One region of the Metabacillus sp. KH_069 genome, then DNA from elsewhere that is predicted to be linked to it. Evidence: a T-box and tRNA genes for the amino acid it is inferred to sense, from the RefSeq annotation. Region 1 holds a T-box; the other regions hold tRNA genes.

The links. A T-box is a leader RNA that pairs with one kind of tRNA and senses whether it is charged. The one in region 1 lies ahead of argS (arginine--tRNA ligase), so its partner is inferred to be a tRNA-Arg.
Region 2: it encodes a tRNA-Arg, which carries the amino acid that the T-box ahead of argS (arginine--tRNA ligase) is inferred to sense. The anticodon was not compared.
Region 3: it encodes a tRNA-Arg, which carries the amino acid that the T-box ahead of argS (arginine--tRNA ligase) is inferred to sense. The anticodon was not compared.

The regions. Positions count from the first base shown of each region.
Region 1 covers NZ_CM174460.1:2,358,885-2,364,083, forward strand. The annotation lists gene argS (arginine--tRNA ligase) at 1-1,307, opposite strand, end outside; T-box leader at 1,553-1,771, opposite strand; gene AC3ISE_RS11650 (DUF3298 and DUF4163 domain-containing protein) at 1,826-2,428, opposite strand; one part of gene AC3ISE_RS11655 (IS3 family transposase) at 2,746-3,217, shown strand; one part of gene AC3ISE_RS11655 (IS3 family transposase) at 3,217-4,103, shown strand; partial or broken gene AC3ISE_RS11660 (C40 family peptidase) at 4,350-5,199, opposite strand, start outside.
Region 2 covers NZ_CM174460.1:3,541,419-3,546,617, forward strand. The annotation lists gene glgB (1,4-alpha-glucan branching enzyme) at 1-896, opposite strand, end outside; tRNA gene AC3ISE_RS17825 (tRNA-Glu) at 2,099-2,170, opposite strand; tRNA gene AC3ISE_RS17830 (tRNA-Ser) at 2,186-2,276, opposite strand; tRNA gene AC3ISE_RS17835 (tRNA-Asn) at 2,282-2,356, opposite strand; tRNA gene AC3ISE_RS17840 (tRNA-Ile) at 2,391-2,467, opposite strand; tRNA gene AC3ISE_RS17845 (tRNA-Gly) at 2,472-2,545, opposite strand; tRNA gene AC3ISE_RS17850 (tRNA-His) at 2,562-2,637, opposite strand; tRNA gene AC3ISE_RS17855 (tRNA-Phe) at 2,678-2,753, opposite strand; tRNA gene AC3ISE_RS17860 (tRNA-Asp) at 2,949-3,024, opposite strand; tRNA gene AC3ISE_RS17865 (tRNA-Met) at 3,028-3,104, opposite strand; tRNA gene AC3ISE_RS17870 (tRNA-Ser) at 3,195-3,287, opposite strand; tRNA gene AC3ISE_RS17875 (tRNA-Ile) at 3,304-3,380, opposite strand; tRNA gene AC3ISE_RS17880 (tRNA-Met) at 3,386-3,462, opposite strand; tRNA gene AC3ISE_RS17885 (tRNA-Ala) at 3,494-3,569, opposite strand; tRNA gene AC3ISE_RS17890 (tRNA-Pro) at 3,587-3,663, opposite strand; tRNA gene AC3ISE_RS17895 (tRNA-Arg) at 3,668-3,744, opposite strand; tRNA gene AC3ISE_RS17900 (tRNA-Leu) at 3,759-3,847, opposite strand; tRNA gene AC3ISE_RS17905 (tRNA-Gly) at 3,857-3,928, opposite strand; tRNA gene AC3ISE_RS17910 (tRNA-Leu) at 3,938-4,018, opposite strand; tRNA gene AC3ISE_RS17915 (tRNA-Lys) at 4,033-4,108, opposite strand; tRNA gene AC3ISE_RS17920 (tRNA-Thr) at 4,281-4,356, opposite strand; tRNA gene AC3ISE_RS17925 (tRNA-Val) at 4,452-4,527, opposite strand; rRNA gene rrf (5S ribosomal RNA) at 4,549-4,664, opposite strand; rRNA gene AC3ISE_RS17935 (23S ribosomal RNA) at 4,794-5,199, opposite strand, start outside.
Region 3 covers NZ_CM174460.1:245,765-250,963, reverse strand. The annotation lists rRNA gene AC3ISE_RS01460 (23S ribosomal RNA) at 1-1,361, opposite strand, end outside; rRNA gene AC3ISE_RS01455 (16S ribosomal RNA) at 1,596-3,145, opposite strand; tRNA gene AC3ISE_RS01450 (tRNA-Gly) at 3,240-3,313, opposite strand; tRNA gene AC3ISE_RS01445 (tRNA-Pro) at 3,328-3,404, opposite strand; tRNA gene AC3ISE_RS01440 (tRNA-Arg) at 3,423-3,499, opposite strand; tRNA gene AC3ISE_RS01435 (tRNA-Leu) at 3,600-3,685, opposite strand; tRNA gene AC3ISE_RS01430 (tRNA-Leu) at 3,704-3,787, opposite strand; tRNA gene AC3ISE_RS01425 (tRNA-Lys) at 3,803-3,878, opposite strand; tRNA gene AC3ISE_RS01420 (tRNA-Gln) at 3,906-3,980, opposite strand; tRNA gene AC3ISE_RS01415 (tRNA-Asp) at 3,986-4,061, opposite strand; tRNA gene AC3ISE_RS01410 (tRNA-Val) at 4,070-4,145, opposite strand; tRNA gene AC3ISE_RS01405 (tRNA-Glu) at 4,173-4,244, opposite strand; tRNA gene AC3ISE_RS01400 (tRNA-Ser) at 4,261-4,351, opposite strand; tRNA gene AC3ISE_RS01395 (tRNA-Asn) at 4,358-4,432, opposite strand; gene AC3ISE_RS01390 (SprT family protein) at 4,576-5,022, opposite strand; gene cmpA (cortex morphogenetic protein CmpA) at 5,126-5,199, shown strand, end outside.

The DNA of each region.
Region 1 (5,199 bases):
CCTTCAAACTTAAGCATTTCATCCAATGAAAATTCTATATTATTTGTTCGGTCGTTCTTCAGGTCATGAAATATAATCGCCCCAACTCCCACCGCTTGGGCGACCTCCTCTTTGTTTTCCAGCTGAGGATTTTTCACTTCAATATTTGCTTTTGCAGCGGAGATGGTCTCTCTTATTACTTCATCTAAAAGAACTACTTTGCCTTTTCTTGTAGACATTTTCTTTCCATCCTTCAAAATGAATCCAAACGGGATATGATGAAGATCTTGATGCCAGCTGCAGCCCATTTTTTCCAATACGGCGAAAACCTGTTTAAAATGAATCGATTGTTCCATCCCTACCACATAAAGAGATTTATCAAACTTATATGTTTCTTTTCTGTAAAGAGCGGCAGCCAAATCTCTTGTTGCATATAGAGTTGCTCCATCCCTTTTACGGATCAGGCACGGCGGCAGATTAGCCTTATCTAAAGATACTACTTTTGCACCTTCAGAATGTTCCAGCAGGCCTTTTTTCTCAAGCATTTCGGATACACTTGATAATTGGCTATTGTAGAATGCTTCTCCATTATACGTATCAAATTGAACGCCTAATAGCTCATAAACCCTCTGAAAGTCCTCAAGTGATGCCTCTCTGAACCATTGCCACAGCTCTAATGCTTCTGCGTTACCGTCCTCCAGCCGTTTAAACCAGCTTCTGCCCTCTTCATTCAGCTCAGAAAGAAAGGCAGCTTCATCATGAAACTTAACATACAGTCTAAAAAGCTCCTGTATCGGATGTTTCATGACAGCTTGTTCATTCCCCCATCTTTTATAGGCTGCAATCAGCTTGCCGAATTGTGTGCCCCAGTCGCCAATATGATTGATTCTGACAACGTTATATCCGCATTTTTCTCCTAGATTGGCAATGGCCTGGCCGATGACCGTTGAACGAAGATGTCCCATCGAAAAAGGCTTCGCAATATTTGGAGATGAAAAATCAATGGTCAATACCTTTGTTTTTTCAGGAATCTGATAGGGAACCTTCATTTTTAGACATTCCTTGCTTATGATCTCTCTGTTAAGATGAAAATTCACATAGGGACCTGCAGCTGTTGCACTTGTAATAAATTCATCTTTAATTGTTTCTGCAAGCCAGCTTGCAATATGAATCGGATTTTTTTTGCAGATTGAAGCAAGGGCGAAACAAGGAAAGCTGTAATCTCCAAACTGTCTGGTCTTAGGAATTTCAAGAATATCCACTATTGTTTCAAGGGGAAGATCGTTGTGTAATGAGGAATGAATAATGGATCCCAGTTTCTTTTTCATTTGTTTTCCTCCTTTATAAAAATAGGCTGTTTTCGCATAGATTGTTGTTATCGATTATAAATATTGTCCGTTGCTTTCCGCGGGGAGCATGGGAGCCTCCACGGCTTTGCCTGTGGGGTCTTCCATTTTGCTCTATTTCCAAGTTCCTTCCACTGCAATCCACTCATGTTTTTTCACATTTAGTCTGGCAGCAACAATATTTACGAAAAGAACCTAAAAATAAAAACGCCCGCCTCTTTTTTTACAAAAGAGACGGGCGTTTCCCCGCGGTACCACTCTGATTGTTCATTTCTGAACCACTCGCAGCGTTTTAACGGACAGCCGGCCGGCATGCCCTACTGGATAAGTTTCAGGCATGCTCCTAGAAAGTGCGCTTCATCATTCCGTTCATTTTAGGCTTTCACCATTCCTAAATCGCTGAGAGATGAACTTGATATGACTACTCTCTTCATCGTGGGATTTTTTTCTATTAAGAGTTATTATATGTGAATCTTTGAGGAATGCAAGAGTTTTTTGAATTACCCATACAATTTAGGCAGCGGCCCATCCGGATTGATGATATCTTCCAGATCATAAATGGAAATCGGGAAATATAGAAATCCATAGGCATAAGCTGCGATTTCATAGAGCTGAAAATAAATGACAAGGGATTTATCAGCTAAATAAAAATCCTGATCAGGGCGAATCGATTTAAAGGGAGGATCGAGTAAAGTAATATCCCTTTCTTGAAGCTGTTTTGCAATAATGGAGGATAATCGTTCTATATAGCTGCTGTCTTTTTTAAAAAGGTCCTGCAGCTTATATTTCTTTCCTGTCTGGGTATCATATGTCAGCCCTTTTAGAAAAGACATGCCATGAGCGCCTCCGGAATACACATAATTCAGCAGCGTTAAGCTTAACAGGTCCCGCTCATTCGTCTTAAGTTCATACGTTCCCTGCATCTCCGTCTGCACTCCCCCGTCATACCCTCCAAAACGAATCTGATCCTGAACATTCTTAAGGATGTCTGCATTGATTTTCTGCTGACTGAATGCTTGAGGACCAATTATAGATGGATAGAATATCAAAAGCTTTTTTCCCTCTATTTTATGTGTTATGACTCCGACCGGCAATGCAGTCATCTGGTCGCCTCCTTGTTGCTTTTATACCATTATATGAATGGATTTGAGCAATCATCCTTTTAAGGCACATTGTTTTTTTGCAAAAAAGGGACTGGGACGTAACGATCATCTCCTGAATGAAAGCCGAACATTGAATAGTGCGAAAATCTTTAAAAGAAAGGGCTATTTTCGCATAGATTGTTGTTTTTCATGATAAATGTTGTCCGTTCCTTTCCGCTCCAGGAATTTGCTTTCCGCGGGGAGCATGGGAGCCTCCTCGGCTTTGAAGTGCACCCCTATTGTTGGACACACATCTAACAACAGGAGGTGTACTTCAATTGCGTAATTTTACATTAGAAGAAAAAATTCAAGCCGTACAACGTTATTTGAATGGTTTAGTAAGTTATCGAGAATTAGCTAAAGAGGTTGGAGTCGATCACTCCGTTCTCCGAAACTGGGTGATGCTGTTCAAACATCATGGTGACCAAGCATTCTCCTTTCCCTATACAAACTATTCGCCAGCCTTTAAACTGAGGGTAATTCAATTTACAAATGAAACGAATTACTCGATTCGAGAGGCATCGGCCATTTTCCACCTACCAGATCCTTGTATGCTCCGTAGGTGGAAGAAAAAGTGGGAGATTGGTGGTGAAGATGCCCTTAAAATAAAGGAAAAGGGGCCATCTGCCATGTCATCTCATAATCAAAAGAAAAAGAATAAGAAAGAAAATTCCTCTGACCCATCTATAGAAGAACTGAAAAAAGAAAACGAACTTCTTCGTATGGAGAATGCGTATTTAAAAAAGCTGCGAGCCTTAGTTCAGAAAGAATCAGTAAAACACTCAAAACGCAAGTAATCTATGAACTAAGGCACGAATTCCCTGTTAACCAACTGGTGAAGATTGCTGATTTGCCGAAAAGCACCTACTATCACCGCGTTCAATTATGGAAACAGCCGGATCCTGACCGCAAGTGGAAAAGGAGAATTCGCTTCATTTACCGTAAGCACAAAGGACGCCTTGGCCATCGCCGTATCACAGATGTCCTTCAAGCCAAAGGGTATATGATTAACAAGAAGAAAGTCCTTCGTATTATGAAAGAGATAGGGCTTCAATGCATCGTACGAATGAAGAAGTACAAATCCTATAAGGGCGGGGTCGGAAAAACAGCTCCAAACATCTTAAATCGTAAATTCAAGGCCGAAAAACCAAATCAGAAGTGGGTGACAGACATCACGGAATTTAAATTGTTTGGACAGAAATTATACCTGTCCCCTATTCTGGACCTGTTTAATGGCGAGATTATCACGTATACGCTCAATACAAGGCCTACGTTTGATTTAGTAGAGACGATGTTGATAGAAGGCCTACAGCGCGTGAACGAAAACGACGAACTCTTACTTCATTCTGACCAGGGCTGGCATTATCAAATGCCTCGATACCAGCACATATTAAAAGAAAATCACATTACTCAAAGCATGTCTCGAAAAGGAAACTGTTACGACAACGCCGTTATAGAAAACTTTTTCGGGATATTGAAATCAGAATTTCTGTACTTACAACAATTCGAGAGTATAGACCACTTCAAGAAAGAACTCGAAGAGTATATACACTACTACAATCATTTGAGAATCAAATCACGATTACAACGTAAAAGTCCAGTGTCTTATCGAACTAGTTTTGAGCAAGCTGCTTAGTAAATAAAGTGTCCAATTTATAGGGGGCAGTGCACTTTGCCTGCGGGGTCTCCCATTTTGCTCTATTTCCGGCAGGAGTCAAGTTCCTTCCGCTGCAATCCACTTAAGGTTTCTAACATTTAGTCCTGTAGCAACAATATTTATGAAAAAAGCCAAAGAAAAAATCCGAACTAAAACGAAATTCAAGTTGGAATTTCACATAATAGTTCGGATTATTCTTTGGCTGAAAACCTTTTGTCCCAGCCTCTATTTTAAGTAGCGTTTCGCTCCAAGGTATCTTGCTTTCCAATAAGAATTATCTAATTTAGAGATCGTAACACCTGATGAACTCGCATGAATAAATTCTCCATTGCCAAGATAAATTCCCATATGAGACGGGCCTGCCTTGTATGTAGTGAAATAAACGAAGTCACCTTTTTGCGGAGAGCTGACTGACGTCATAATGTCCCAATATCCAGCAGTGCTTAGACGGGAGACAGACGTCACTTTGTTCAGTACATAGTACATGAATCCGCTGCAGTCAAATCCAGAAGGAGTATTTCCAGCCCAGCGGTATGGAACTCCAACATGTTTCTTGGCTTCAGCAATCATCGTGTCAATTTTACTGTTTGCAGATGGCTTTGTTTCTTCCACCTTACTAGGCGCAGCTTGGCTTGAACCTTTCACTTTAAGGACCTGGCCAGCGTAAATCACATCTGATTTAAGATTGTTCATTGCTTTTAATTCAGGAACGGTAAGATCGAATTGATTTGCGATCTTTCCAAGATAATCACCAAGCTGTACTTTATAGGTTGCTGAAGCAGTCTTACTGGCAGCTGGTTTCGGAGCAGCTGCGGCTGGCGCTTGTACAGCACTCTTGCTTACTTTTAAAGTCTGCCCTGGACGGATCAAATCTGACTTCAGTCCGTTTAAACTCTTAAGCTCATTCACTGATACATTATGGTTTCTTGCAATGACCCAGAGGGAATCGCCTGATTTCACTTTGTATGTAGAGACAGAGGTTTTAGCGGGAGCAGCAGATTTTTGAACACTTGATGCGGGTTTTTCAGCAGTTCCGGATATCTTCAGGACTTGTCCTGGAAAAATCATATCTTTA
Region 2 (5,199 bases), 1.2 Mb from region 1:
TCAAGCCAGAAAAGAGCATTAGAGATTAAGAAACTCTGAACCTCAGGCTTCCCTAAGTCAAAGTTAGCCGTACCCCAAACCTCATTCTCCCGGTCTTCATATCTCTCATATTCAAATGTCGGTTCCCCATCGAAATAATAAAGCCCATGCGCATCCTTGCAGAAATGGCCCGGCACCCAGTCCATGATGACGCCAAGATTATTCTGATGACAAAGATCGATGAACTTCATTAATTCATGAGGAGTTCCGTACCGGCTTGTAGCCGCATAATATCCGGTTCCCTGATATCCCCATGAACGGTCATAAGGATGTTCAATAATAGGCAGAAGCTCAATGTGAGTAAATCCATGATCGAGAACATACGGAATCAAAATATCCGCTAGCTCCAAATATGTATAAAGGCTGCCGTCCTCTTTCTTTTTCCAAGAACAAAGATTAAGCTCGTAAATATACATCGGCCGATTATAAATTTCCTTCTGACGCTTCTTCTTCTGCCACTTCTGATCATTCCACTCATAATCTGCCAGATCATAAACAATCGAAGCAGTATTCGGTTTCACCTCTGCATAAAAGGCAAATGGATCAGATTTAAGAATTTTCTCATTTTTCCGTGTAATAATCTCGTATTTATACAGGTCACCCTCTTTTATATCCTGAATAAAAGCAGACCAGATACCTTGATCATTCACTCTTTCAAGCTTGTGATTCGAGCCGTCCCAGTGATTAAAATCACCTGCAACCCGCACCTCAAGCGCATGAGGAGCCCAAACAGTAAACACAGTACCGCAAACACCGTTCCGTACGCTGCTGTGAGCACCAAATAATTCATGAGCTTTAAACAAATTTCCCTCATGGAAAAGATGAACCTCAAAATCAGTTGGCGTAGCAAGATTCATTCCTAATCACCCTTTCTATAAGTTTATCTTAATTCTAATTTCAATCAGAAGGAAGGATTACCTTTTTTGTAAGCGCTTCTACTTATTGACATGATATGTCATGAATCAGCATTCATTTTTCAAAAAACTATTCTTTTAAAATGATGTCGAATGAGGAAACGAAAGAAATAAGGATAATCGAAGAATTTGGCGAAATGAACATCAGTCAAATATACTAAAAAAATCAATATACGTAAGAAAATACAGGAATTTCTAACAGGATATTCTAATTGTGTATTTTGAGTAAGTTATATCACAAAAATAGTTAATTCGACAAAATGAGTAAGAATTGTCGAAATCTTTTTATTCTTCATTTTCGTTTATTCTTTATTACCATTACTTATACCTCTCTTTAATATATTTCAAACCTTATTCGATAAAATATTTATAAAGATTTATATTATTTGTTGAAAATATATTTTAAGTTCATGAAAGAGAAAATGAATCATTTTTTTACATGACTTTTTCTGAAGATTTTAGTTAAGAGGTTAATTGGAGAGTTAGAGAGCTTTGGAAGATAGTTGGAGACTAGTTAAAAGTTAAGTGTTTCATCAAGGCACTTGCATAAACGGCCAAAGGCAACTATAAGAGCTTATTGTTTGTAGAATATTGACTGAAGGGTTAGTTAGGAGTGGTTCCATACAGGCGCAGAGAAAGGATAGGAGATGGTTGAGACAGATAGTAAAGGGGATGGGTTCATATAACCTTTAAGTATTAAAAGATTCTCTTACACAACTTTTAAAATTAAAAGGCTGTATTTTCATAGATTGTTGTTTTCGAGTATAAATGTTGTCCGTTACTTTCTGCTGCAGGAACTTGCTTTCTGCGATCCTGTTGGGAGCCTACCCGGCTTGCCTACTGGTTTTATGGTCTGAGGACAAAAATCCAGAATGGCAGCTGTAAAATGGAATCAAATACGCTGTTTGAGGACAAATATCCAGAATGGCGGCTGCGAAATGGAATCAACAACGCTGTTTGAGGACAAATATCCAGAAAGGCGGCTGCAAAATGGAATCAATCATTTCCCTCTGTTTCCCGCAGGAATCAAGTTCCTTTCGCTACAATCCACTTAAAGTTTTTAACATTTAGTCTAATAGCAACTATATTTACGAACAGAGCCAATTAAAAAGAGTGCTGCACTATGTGCAGCACTCTTTCAAGTATGACCCGTACGGGATTCGAACCCGTGTTACCGCCGTGAAAGGGCGGTGTCTTAACCGCTTGACCAACGGGCCAAAAACAAGGCTTTCTGGCGGAGAAGGAGGGATTTGAACCCTCGCGCCGCTTACGCGACCTACACCCTTAGCAGGGGCGCCTCTTCAGCCACTTGAGTACTTCCCCAGATATGGCTCCGCAGGTAGGACTCGAACCTACGACCGATCGGTTAACAGCCGATAGCTCTACCACTGAGCTACTGCGGAATAATATTGAAACCTTATTTCTCCAAAACAGAAATGGTGGGCCTAAATGGACTCGAACCATCGACCTCACGCTTATCAGGCGTGCGCTCTAACCAGCTGAGCTATAGGCCCATTATGGAGCGGGTGATGGGAATCGAACCCACGACATTAGCTTGGAAGGCTAGAGTTTTACCATTAAACTACACCCGCAATATGAATATAAAAATGGGGCGACTGATGGGAATCGAACCCACGAATGCCAGAGCCACAATCTGGTGCGTTAACCACTTCGCCACAACCGCCACTATTATATTTGTTTAGCATTTACAACATTAAAGTAAATGGTGGCTTGGGACGGAATCGAACCGCCGACACAAGGATTTTCAGTCCTTTGCTCTACCGACTGAGCTACCAAGCCATTTTATAATTTGTAGTACAATAATGTTACATTCTTGAAACCTTCGCCCAAATTTCAGAAAGCTTAGCCAAGAAGCGGCTCAATTTGTGCGCTGATGCTTATGCTTCGAAGCTTATTCGATCGTGCTCTACCGACTGAGCTACCAAGCCATTTGTATGGATAAAAATTTTTACTAACCTTTACATAAAGTAAAAATGGCGGTCCCGACCGGGATCGAACCGGCGATCTCCTGCGTGACAGGCAGGCATGTTAACCGCTACACCACGGGACCATTTGGTTGCGGGGACAGGATTTGAACCTGCGACCTTCGGGTTATGAGCCCGACGAGCTACCAGACTGCTCCACCCCGCGACAATATTAATTAAGTTCATTTAATCCGATTATTATGCTGCGAATCAATCGGCTTGCTGAAGTAAGTTATTCCACTTATCAAAATAAAAATGGAGGAGGTAGAGGGATTCGAACCCCCGCGGGATTTGACTCCCCTGTCGGTTTTCAAGACCGATCCCTTCAGCCGGACTTGGGTATACCTCCGAATGACTAAATAGAATGGTGGACCTTGTAGGACTCGAACCTACGACCGGACGGTTATGAGCCGTCTGCTCTAACCAACTGAGCTAAAGGTCCTTTTTTGGTAGCGGCGGAGGGAGTCGAACCCACGACCTCACGGGTATGAACCGTACGCTCTAGCCAGCTGAGCTACACCGCCCCAGGAACAAAGTCAATTAATTCTATTTAATTGGTGGAGCCTAGCGGGATCGAACCGCTGACCTCCTGCGTGCAAGGCAGGCGCTCTCCCAGCTGAGCTAAGGCCCCTAATTAAAAGTTGGAAATGGTCGGGAAGACAGGATTCGAACCTGCGACCCCTTGGTCCCAAACCAAGTGCTCTACCAAGCTGAGCTACTTCCCGTATATGGCGCGCCCGATAGGAGTCGAACCCATAACCTTTTGATCCGTAGTCAAACGCTCTATCCAATTGAGCTACGGGCGCATGTATAAAATAAGTGGTGCCGAGGACCGGAATCGAACCGGTACGGTAGTCACCTACCGCAGGATTTTAAGTCCTGTGCGTCTGCCAGTTCCGCCACCCCGGCGAAAGCAAGAGCGGAAGACGGGATTCGAACCCGCGACCCCCACCTTGGCAAGGTGGTGTTCTACCACTGAACTACTTCCGCAAAATATGATGCGGGTGAAGGGACTCGAACCCCCACGTCAAAGACACTAGATCCTAAGTCTAGCGCGTCTGCCAATTCCGCCACACCCGCATATTAAGGAAAAATGGTGTGCCATGAAGGACTCGAACCTTCGACCCTCTGATTAAAAGTCAGATGCTCTACCGACTGAGCTAATGGCACTTAATTAAGAAAACACTCTTTAGTTTTGCAAGACACCCAAATCTCAGAAAGATTATTCAAGAAGTGGCTCGATTTGTGTGCTGAAGCATAAGTATCGAAGATTACTCGATCATGCTCTGCCGACTGAGCTAATGGCACATATTCAAACATTTTGATTCGGATTAAGACCGAATGGTGCCGGCAAGAGGACTTGAACCCCCAACCTACTGATTACAAGTCAGTTGCTCTACCAATTGAGCTACACCGGCATATAAAGTAAGAAATACAATATGGTTTTAAGCTTGTTAAAGTCGTCCTGATCTCAGGAAGCCTAGATAAGCAGCGTGTTAATAACAAGAATAAATGGTGGAGGATGACGGGCTCGAACCGCCGACCCTCTGCTTGTAAGGCAGATGCTCTCCCAGCTGAGCTAATCCTCCGCTTGAATATTTTTGTCATTAGCCTGGCAACGTCCTACTCTCACAGGGGGAAACCCCCAACTACCATCGGCGCTAAAGAGCTTAACTTCCGTGTTCGGCATGGGAACGGGTGTGACCTCTTTGCCATCATCACCAGACATAGTGACAAAAATTATTATACTATGAAATCCGAAGATTTCAAGCTTTTTTTTCGAAAGAAGTTATTCTTTCAAAACTAGATAACGTTTGATAACAAGTTTCACTTAAATGTTACACTTTATTAGACTGTGGTTAAGTCCTCGAACGATTAGTATCTGTCAGCTCCACACGTCACCGCGCTTCCACCTCAGACCTATCAACCTGATCATCTTTCAGGGTTCTTACTCACTTACGTGATGGGAAATCTCATCTTGAGGGGGGCTTCATGCTTAGATGCTTTCAGCACTTATCCCTTCCGCACATAGCTACCCAGCGATGCCTTTGGCAAGACAACTGGTACACCAGCGGTGCGTCCATCCCGGTCCTCTCGTACTAAGGACAGCTCCTCTCAAATTTCCTGCGCCCACGACGGATAGGGACCGAACTGTCTCACGACGTTCTGAACCCAGCTCGCGTACCGCTTTAATGGGCGAACAGCCCAACCCTTGGGACCGACTACAGCCCCAGGATGCGATGAGCCGACATCGAGGTGCC
Region 3 (5,199 bases), 2.1 Mb from region 1:
TCCTCAGGAAACCTTAGGCATTCGGTGGAGGGGATTCTCACCCCTCTTTCGCTACTCATACCGGCATTCTCACTTCTAAGCGCTCCACCAGTCCTTACGGTCTAGCTTCAACGCCCTTAGAACGCTCTCCTACCACTGTTCGTAAGAACAGTCCACAGCTTCGGTGATACGTTTAGCCCCGGTACATTTTCGGCGCAGAGTCACTCGACCAGTGAGCTATTACGCACTCTTTAAATGGTGGCTGCTTCTAAGCCAACATCCTGGTTGTCTAAGCAACTCCACATCCTTTTCCACTTAACGTATACTTTGGGACCTTAGCTGGTGGTCTGGGCTGTTTCCCTCTTGACTACGGATCTTATCACTCGCAGTCTGACTCCCAAGGAGCAAGTCTTTGGCATTCGGAGTTTGACTGAATTCGGTAACCCGATGAGGGCCCCTAGTCCAATCAGTGCTCTACCTCCAAGACTCTCATACTTGAGGCTAGCCCTAAAGCTATTTCGGAGAGAACCAGCTATCTCCAGGTTCGATTGGAATTTCTCCGCTACCCACACCTCATCCCCGCACTTTTCAACGTGCGTGGGTTCGGGCCTCCATTCAGTGTTACCTGAACTTCACCCTGGACATGGGTAGATCACCTGGTTTCGGGTCTACGACCACGTACTAAAACGCCCTATTCAGACTCGCTTTCGCTGCGGCTCCGTCTCTTCAACTTAACCTTGCACGGGATCGTAACTCGCCGGTTCATTCTACAAAAGGCACGCCATCACCCATTAACGGGCTCTGACTACTTGTAAGCACACGGTTTCAGGATCTTTTCACTCCCCTTCCGGGGTGCTTTTCACCTTTCCCTCACGGTACTGGTTCACTATCGGTCACTAGGGAGTATTTAGCCTTGGGAGATGGTCCTCCCTGCTTCCGACGGGATTTCTCGTGTCCCGCCGTACTCAGGATCCACTCTGGAGGGAACGAAGTTTCGACTACAGGGTTTTTACCTTCTCTGACGGACCTTTCCAGGTCGCTTCATCTACCCCGTTCCTTTGTAACTCCGTATAGAGTGTCCTACAACCCCAAGAGGCAAGCCTCTTGGTTTGGGCTAATTCCGTTTCGCTCGCCGCTACTTGGGAAATCGCGTTTGCTTTCTCTTCCTCCGGGTACTTAGATGTTTCAGTTCCCCGGGTCTGCCTTCAATATCCTATGTATTCAGATAAAGATACTGTTCCATTACGAACAGTGGGTTTCCCCATTCGGAAATCTCTGGATCAAAGCTTACTTACAGCTCCCCAAAGCATATCGGTGTTAGTCCCGTCCTTCATCGGCTCCTAGTGCCAAGGCATCCACCGTGCGCCCTTCATAACTTAACCTAAATGGTCAGCCGCATCTAAGATACGTTTCGCATTTCGTTGTTTGTTCAGACATAAATGTCTGGAAAATCACTAATTATGGTAAGCGTAAATCTCAGTGAATTACTTGTTATCAATTACGTTATCTAGTTTTCAAAGAACAACCGACAAATCAGAAGATTTGTCTTCTATCATATGAGAGAATGATCTCTCAAAACTAAACAAAAACCAAAAGCGTCCTCATATATTCCTTAGAAAGGAGGTGATCCAGCCGCACCTTCCGATACGGCTACCTTGTTACGACTTCACCCCAATCATCTACCCCACCTTAGGCGGCTGGCTCCTTGCGGTTACCCCACCGACTTCGGGTGTTGCAAACTCTCGTGGTGTGACGGGCGGTGTGTACAAGGCCCGGGAACGTATTCACCGCGGCATGCTGATCCGCGATTACTAGCGATTCCAGCTTCATGCAGGCGAGTTGCAGCCTGCAATCCGAACTGAGAATGGTTTTATGGGATTGGCTAAACCTCGCGGTCTCGCAGCCCTTTGTACCATCCATTGTAGCACGTGTGTAGCCCAGGTCATAAGGGGCATGATGATTTGACGTCATCCCCACCTTCCTCCGGTTTGTCACCGGCAGTCACCTTAGAGTGCCCAACTGAATGCTGGCAACTAAGATCAAGGGTTGCGCTCGTTGCGGGACTTAACCCAACATCTCACGACACGAGCTGACGACAACCATGCACCACCTGTCACTTTGTCCCCCGAAGGGGAACCTTCTATCTCTAGAAGTGGCAAAGGATGTCAAGACCTGGTAAGGTTCTTCGCGTTGCTTCGAATTAAACCACATGCTCCACCGCTTGTGCGGGCCCCCGTCAATTCCTTTGAGTTTCAGTCTTGCGACCGTACTCCCCAGGCGGAGTGCTTAATGCGTTAGCTGCAGCACTAAAGGGCGGAAACCCTCTAACACTTAGCACTCATCGTTTACGGCGTGGACTACCAGGGTATCTAATCCTGTTCGCTCCCCACGCTTTCGCGCCTCAGCGTCAGTTACAGACCAGAGAGTCGCCTTCGCCACTGGTGTTCCTCCACATCTCTACGCATTTCACCGCTACACGTGGAATTCCACTCTCCTCTTCTGCACTCAAGTTTCCCAGTTTCCAATGACCCTCCCCGGTTGAGCCGGGGGCTTTCACATCAGACTTAAGAAACCGCCTGCGCGCGCTTTACGCCCAATAATTCCGGACAACGCTTGCCACCTACGTATTACCGCGGCTGCTGGCACGTAGTTAGCCGTGGCTTTCTGGTTAGGTACCGTCAAGGTGCGAGCAGTTACTCTCGCACTTGTTCTTCCCTAACAACAGAGTTTTACGATCCGAAAACCTTCATCACTCACGCGGCGTTGCTCCGTCAGACTTTCGTCCATTGCGGAAGATTCCCTACTGCTGCCTCCCGTAGGAGTCTGGGCCGTGTCTCAGTCCCAGTGTGGCCGATCACCCTCTCAGGTCGGCTACGCATCGTTGCCTTGGTGAGCCATTACCTCACCAACTAGCTAATGCGCCGCGGGCCCATCTGTAAGTGACAGCCGAAACCGTCTTTCCAACTTGAACCATGCGGTTCAAGATACTATCCGGTATTAGCTCCGGTTTCCCGGAGTTATCCCAGTCTTACAGGCAGGTTGCCCACGTGTTACTCACCCGTCCGCCGCTAACCTGCTGGAGCAAGCTCCAGCAAGTCCGCTCGACTTGCATGTATTAGGCACGCCGCCAGCGTTCGTCCTGAGCCAGGATCAAACTCTCCGAAGAAAATTTGCGACTCAATTTGTTGCTGACTTCAAAAATTTAAAACGTTTGGTACGCTTTTGGTTTTGTTTAGTTTTCAAAGATCATTTTTAAAAATTGGAGCGGGTGATGGGAATCGAACCCACGACATTAGCTTGGAAGGCTAGAGTTTTACCATTAAACTACACCCGCGAAAAGTATTTGTCTGGTCGGGAAGACAGGATTCGAACCTGCGACCCCTTGGTCCCAAACCAAGTGCTCTACCAAGCTGAGCTACTTCCCGGACACATAATATATAGAATGGCGCGCCCGATAGGAGTCGAACCCATAACCTTTTGATCCGTAGTCAAACGCTCTATCCAATTGAGCTACGGGCGCACTTGTTAATGTCTTGTTCATGTAATGAAGCGACTTAAATATAATACCAAGTTGTGTTCTTTTTGTCAACAACTTTTTTGAGGTTTTTTTAAAGCTCTTTTGGTGCGGCCGAGAAGAGTCGAACTTCCACGGGGTTGCCCCCACTAGGCCCTCAACCTAGCGCGTCTGCCATTCCGCCACGACCGCGAAAAGATAAAAAATGTATGGTGCGGGTGAAGGGACTCGAACCCCCACGTCAAAGACACTAGATCCTAAGTCTAGCGCGTCTGCCAATTCCGCCACACCCGCATACATTAGTTAAAATGGTGTGCCATGAAGGACTCGAACCTTCGACCCTCTGATTAAAAGTCAGATGCTCTACCGACTGAGCTAATGGCACTTACTACTATTCGCATTTAAAATAAAATGGCTGGGCTAGCTGGATTCGAACCAGCGCATGACGGAGTCAAAGTCCGTTGCCTTACCGCTTGGCTATAGCCCAATAAATGGCGGTCCCGACCGGGATCGAACCGGCGATCTCCTGCGTGACAGGCAGGCATGTTAACCGCTACACCACGGGACCAGATATGATGGTGGAGGATGACGGGCTCGAACCGCCGACCCTCTGCTTGTAAGGCAGATGCTCTCCCAGCTGAGCTAATCCTCCCAATCATTGATATGCAATTTAAAGCGATGACCCGTACGGGATTCGAACCCGTGTTACCGCCGTGAAAGGGCGGTGTCTTAACCGCTTGACCAACGGGCCAAAGACAAAAAAATAATGGCGGAGAAGGAGGGATTTGAACCCTCGCGCCGCTTACGCGACCTACACCCTTAGCAGGGGCGCCTCTTCAGCCACTTGAGTACTTCCCCATAATATGGCTCCGCAGGTAGGACTCGAACCTACGACCGATCGGTTAACAGCCGATAGCTCTACCACTGAGCTACTGCGGAATAATTAGTCATGACAGACTTCTTTTATTATATGAAGATTAGTACAAGCTGTCAAGCCTTCTTTTTATTAATGTTTTGCGTCTCTTACGACGGCTTTTATAATTTATCACAGCTTTGTATTATGAGTCAACCCCTTTTTTCATCTATGAAACAAGTTTTATTTTCCCGCCGCATTTTCCGCATACATACTTGGAAGTATCCATTCTTCTGTGCCGTTTATAAATGAACATACAAGCTCTGCACTGATACACTAATGTCTTCTTTTTTCTGACTGTCGTCTGAAGCGGCGTGCAAAATCTCGGGGCACCTACTTTCGAAAGAAGCTCTCTAAATTCAGAATCACGGTGCTTATACCCTCTGCCCTCTATATGGAGATGATAGTGGCATAGTTCATGTTTGATGATACCGGTTATCTCTTCTAATCCCTGAGCTATATACTTAGGGTTAATTTCGATGTTGTGGCTTTTTAAAAGGTATCTTCCGCCTGTTGTGCGCAGCCGGGGGTTAAAGATCGCTTTATGTACAAACTTTTTTTGAAAGTAAGTTATCGAAATCGATTCTGTCAGTTGCTGAAGCTCTGTTTCATTCATCGGTTACACCCCGCATAGTTTGTATCTCCGAACAGGACATCTTGCGCCCGCATATAGTAAGTAATACACATACTCCATTATAAACAATAAGGAGGAACGAGCAATGCCCTCATGGTTAAAAAACCAAATGCAGCGTGCGTTTTATGAAAAGGACCGCTATCAAATAAAGATGTTGAA